Regions from separate parts of the Shinella sp. R2-11 genome, predicted to be linked through region 2. Evidence: predicted binding sites of a transcription regulator. Region 2 holds the regulator's gene; the other holds the start of a gene.
What was found. Region 2 encodes HrcA, which represses chaperone genes, less so after heat shock. Its sites were predicted from a motif close to GTTAGCACTCNCNNNNNGNGAGTGCTAAC; they were not measured.
Positions count from the first base shown of each region.

Region 1: groES (co-chaperone GroES) is a predicted target of HrcA. The motif match lies at 1,177-1,205, and genes of this name have one in related genera.

Region 1 is NZ_JBVAPC010000001.1:169,933-172,330, reverse strand. Features, by position in the region: gene groL (chaperonin GroEL) at 1-768, opposite strand, end outside; gene groES (co-chaperone GroES) at 822-1,118, opposite strand; gene ACZ1A1_RS00855 (TIGR01459 family HAD-type hydrolase) at 1,438-2,286, shown strand; gene ACZ1A1_RS00850 (bifunctional riboflavin kinase/FAD synthetase) at 2,306-2,398, shown strand, end outside.
Region 2 is NZ_JBVAPC010000007.1:77,324-79,721, forward strand. Features, by position in the region: gene grpE (nucleotide exchange factor GrpE) at 1-342, opposite strand, end outside; gene hrcA (heat-inducible transcriptional repressor HrcA) at 488-1,570, opposite strand; gene rph (ribonuclease PH) at 1,722-2,398, shown strand, end outside.

The DNA.
Region 1 (2,398 bases), on a different contig from region 2:
GCCTTCGACGTCTTCAGCGACGATGACCAGCGGCTTGCCGGTCTGGACGACGGCTTCGAGAACCGGGAGCATGGCCTGGAGGTTCGAGAGCTTCTTCTCGTGCAGGAGAATGTAGGCGTCTTCGAGGTCCGCGACCATCTTTTCCGGGTTGGTCACGAAGTAGGGCGACAGGTAGCCGCGGTCGAACTGCATGCCTTCGACGACTTCGAGTTCGGTTTCGGCGGTCTTGGCTTCTTCAACCGTGATGACGCCTTCGTTGCCGACCTTCTGCATGGCTTCGGCAATGTCGAGGCCGATCTGGCGCTCGCCGTTGGCCGAGATCGTGCCGACCTGCGCGACTTCTTCCGACGTGTTGATCTTCTTGGCCTTGGCCTGGAGATCCTTGACGACTTCTGCGACGGCGAGGTCGATGCCGCGCTTCAGGTCCATCGGGTTCATGCCGGCGGCAACGGCCTTGGCGCCTTCGCGAACGATGGCCTGGGCGAGAACCGTGGCGGTCGTCGTGCCGTCGCCGGCGATGTCGTTGGTCTTGGAAGCGACTTCACGGACGAGCTGGGCGCCCATGTTCTCGAACTTGTCTTCCAGTTCGATTTCCTTGGCGACGGAAACGCCGTCCTTGGTGATGCGCGGAGCGCCGAAGGACTTGTCGATGACGACGTTACGGCCCTTCGGGCCGAGCGTGACCTTCACGGCGTCTGCGAGGACGTCGACGCCACGCAGCATCTTTTCGCGCGCGCTGCGGCCGAACTTTACTTCTTTGGCTGCCATTGTGAGAACTCCTAAAGAGGTGTCAGCAAATTCTGGAAGGGATTACCGGCGGATCAGCCGATGATGCCCATGATGTCGGCTTCCTTCATGATCAGAAGGTCTTCGCCGTCGAGCTTGACTTCGGTGCCCGACCACTTGCCGAACAGGACGCGGTCGCCAGCCTTGACGTCGAGCGCGACGACCTTGCCGGATTCGTCACGGGCGCCGGAGCCGACGGCGACGACTTCGCCTTCCTGCGGCTTTTCCTTGGCGGTGTCCGGAATGATGATCCCGCCCTTGGTCTTTGCTTCGGACTCGACGCGACGAACGACGACGCGATCGTGAAGCGGGCGGAAGGTGGTGCTTGCCATTGTCTTATCCCTCGATCGAATGACATTGCGGATCACGAAACGGATCCGATGGATTGATGTTAGCACTCACCGTTCAGGAGTGCTAGCGATGCCGAGATAGGCGGCGGCGGGTTTTGAGTCAAGAACGACGCCGTGAATTTATTTCGGCCGGAATGGTTACCGCAGCCGGCAGATGGGAGCGCTTTCGCATGTCATCAAGGCAGGTATATGAAATTTCGTCCGTTTCCCTGTGGATGGGGCAAAATTGCGGGAAGAGGCTTGTTTTCTTGGCGTCGCTTTGCAATGTCAGCCGGGCTCGACCTCGACATGGAAAACCCTGATGGCTCAACGCATCCAATCCTTCCGCGACATCGCCTCGCAATACGACGTGGTGCTCTGCGACGTCTGGGGCGTCCTGCACAATGGCGTCGAGGCCTTCTCCTACGCCTCCGAGGCGCTGGCCGAGGCCCGCGCCGCCGGCCTGACGGTCGTGCTCATCACCAATTCGCCGCGCCCGCATCCGGGCGTGAAGGTGCAGATCCGCGGGCTGGGCGTGCTGGACGAGGCCTATGACCGCATCGTCACCTCGGGCGATGTCACCCGCGCCCTCATCGCCGAAGGCCCCGAGAAGATCTATTTCATCGGCGCCGACAAGGACATGCCGCTGCTGGACGGGCTGCATGTCGAGCCGGCCGGGCTGGAAGAGGCGGCCGCCATCGTCTGCGCGGGTCTGCGCGACGACGAGGTGGAGGCCGCCGAGGATTATCGCGCGGAGCTTTCGAAGCTTGCCGCGCGCAAGCTGCCCTTCATCTGCGCCAATCCGGACCTCGTCGTCGAGCGCGGCCACAAGCTCATCGTCTGCGCCGGCGCACTCGCGCAGCTTTATGAAGAACTCGGTGGCGCGACCCGCATCGCCGGCAAGCCGCACCGGCCGATCTACGAGAAGTCGCTGGCCGAGGCGCGCGCGGTGCGCGGCGATTTCGACATGTCCCGCGTGATCGCCATCGGCGACGGCATACCGACGGACGTGCGCGGCGCCGAGGGCTACGGTCTCGACGTCCTTTACATTTCTGGCGGCATCCATGCCCAGCATTATGTCGAGGGCGGCGTGACGGACGAGGGCAGGCTCGCCGCATTCCTTTCCCGCGAGAATGCCCACCCGAAATGGTGGATGCCCCGGTTGCAGTGACGGGACGGAGACGGTCGTCATGACGGTATTTCACAGGAACGAGACCAGGGAGCCGCTGCCGGAGCACCTGCGCGGCGGCGTCATCGCCATCGGCAATTTCGACGGCGTGCAT
Region 2 (2,398 bases):
CTTGAGGCCGGCATCGTCGCCCGCGAGGGCTTCGGACGGGATGGCGTCGAGCGCGCGGCGCAGGTTGTCGGACACGGCCAGCATGTCGCGCGCAAAGCCCGCGACGGAATAGGACTTGGCGTCCTTCACGTCGCGCTCGGTGCGGCGGCGCAGGTTGTCCATCTCGGCGGCGAGGCGCAGGTACTTGTCGCGAAGGTCGGCGTTCTCCGCCTTCAGAACCTCGACCGGATCGGGTTCGGCCGGGACTTCCGCCTCGACGGCGGCGTCAGCCGCGGATGCCTCAGCGGCAAGGTTGCTGTCCACCGCTTCGTCAGGTCCGTGTTTCTTGGTCTCGTCGGTCATGACGTACTCCGAATTGCATTGCTAAGGGGTTGCGCCCGATATCGAGCTTCGGGCCTGAAAAATCAAGGGCTGGCGGCCGGAAAGCCGGCGTATCGGATGGCATGCCGTTCTCGCGGGGCCGCTGCACGCCTTCACGCGGCATGCTTCAGCGCGAAAGCCGCGACATCAGTTGCGCCGTATAGTCCACCATCGGCACGATGCGGGAATAGTTGAGCCGCGTCGGCCCGATGACGCCGACCGCGCCGACGATCTTGTCGTCGCCGTCCCTGTAGGGCGCGACGATGAGCGAGGAGCCGGAGAGCGAGAAGAGCTTGTTCTCCGAGCCGATGAAGATGCGCACGCCCGGTCCTGTCTCGGCGAGGTTCAGGAGCTCGATCAGGCTGTCCTTGCGCTCCAGGTCGTCGAAGAGCATGCGCAGGCGGTCGATATCGTCGGCCCCGGCAAGGCCTTCGAGAAGGTTCGCGCGGCCGCGCACGATGAGGCGCGTGGGCTTGGCCTCATCGAAACCGCCGGACCAGACGGCAAGGCCGCGTTCCACGAGGTCCTGCGACAGCTTGTCCAGCTCGCTGCTGATCTCGCCGCGCAGGCGCTCCAGCTGCGAGCGCGCCTCCAGCAGCGTGTTGCCGGAAAGATGCGCGTTGAGGAAGTTCGCAGCCTCCGTGAGCTGCGAGCTGGTGACACCCGCCGGCAGTTCGATGATGCGGTTCTCCACCTGGTCGTGATCGCCCACCAGCACGACCAGCGCCTTGGTCGGCTCCAGCCGGATGAACTCGACATGCTTCAGCACGGCGTCGTTCTTGGTGGTGATGACGAGGCCGGCGCCGCGCGACATGCCGGACAGCGCCTGGCTCGCCTCGTTCATCATGGTCTCGACGGCCGAGTGCTTCTGCCCATGCGGGCGCACGTGGCGCTCGATGGAGGCGCGGTCCTCGGCGGAGATATTGCCGACCTGCATGAAGGCGTCGACGAAGAAGCGCAGGCCCAGCTGCGTCGGCAGGCGGCCGGCGCTGATATGCGGCGAATAGATGAGGCCGAGCTCCTCCAGGTCGCTCATCACGTTGCGCACGGAGGCGGGCGAGAGCGACATGGGCAGGATGCGCGACAGGTTGCGCGAGCCGAGCGGCTCGCCGCTTTCCAGATAGGTCTCGACGATGCGGCGGAAGATCTCGCCCGAACGCTCGTCGAGCGCCGCCTGAATGTCAGGTCCCGGAGGATTCTTCAAAACCATCTTCGAACTGCAACCCTGTTGTCCGCCCGGAATATAGTGATTTCACCGGCCGGCGCAAAACGGATTTTCCCCCACCTTGCCCCTCCGCCATTCCCTCGCCCGGCGAAACGGTCTAAAGCAGCCTCAAACACATCTCAGACAGGAGTTCGCGATGCGGCCGTCCGGCAGAAAAACCGATCAGATGCGCAAGGTTTCCTTCGAGCGCAACGTTTCCAAGCATGCCGAGGGCTCCTGTCTCGTCAAGTTCGGCGACACGCATGTGCTGGTGACGGCAAGCCTGGAAGACAAGACGCCGCCGTGGCTGCGCAACAGCGGCAAGGGCTGGGTGACGGCCGAATATGGCATGCTGCCGCGCGCCACCGGCGACCGCATGAAGCGCGAGGCCGCCGCAGGCAAGCAGGGCGGGCGCACGCAGGAGATCCAGCGCCTCATCGGCCGGTCGCTGCGCGCCATCGTCGACCTCGAAGCGCTCGGCGAGCGCCAGATCACCGTCGACTGCGACGTCATCCAGGCCGACGGCGGCACGCGCACGGCCTCCATCACCGGCGCGTGGATCGCCCTCCACGACTGCCTGAAATGGATGGAAGCACGCAGCATGATCAAGGTCGAGAAGGTCCTGAAGGATCACGTCGCCGCCATTTCTTGCGGCATCTTCGCCGCCCAGTCGGTGATCGACCTCGATTATCTCGAAGATTCCGCCGCCGAGACGGACGCCAACTTCGTCATGACCGGCTCGGGCGGCATCGTCGAAATCCAGGGCACCGCGGAAGGCAAGCCGTTCACGGAGGAGGAATTCTCCAGCCTGATGGCGCTCGCCCGGGGCGGCAT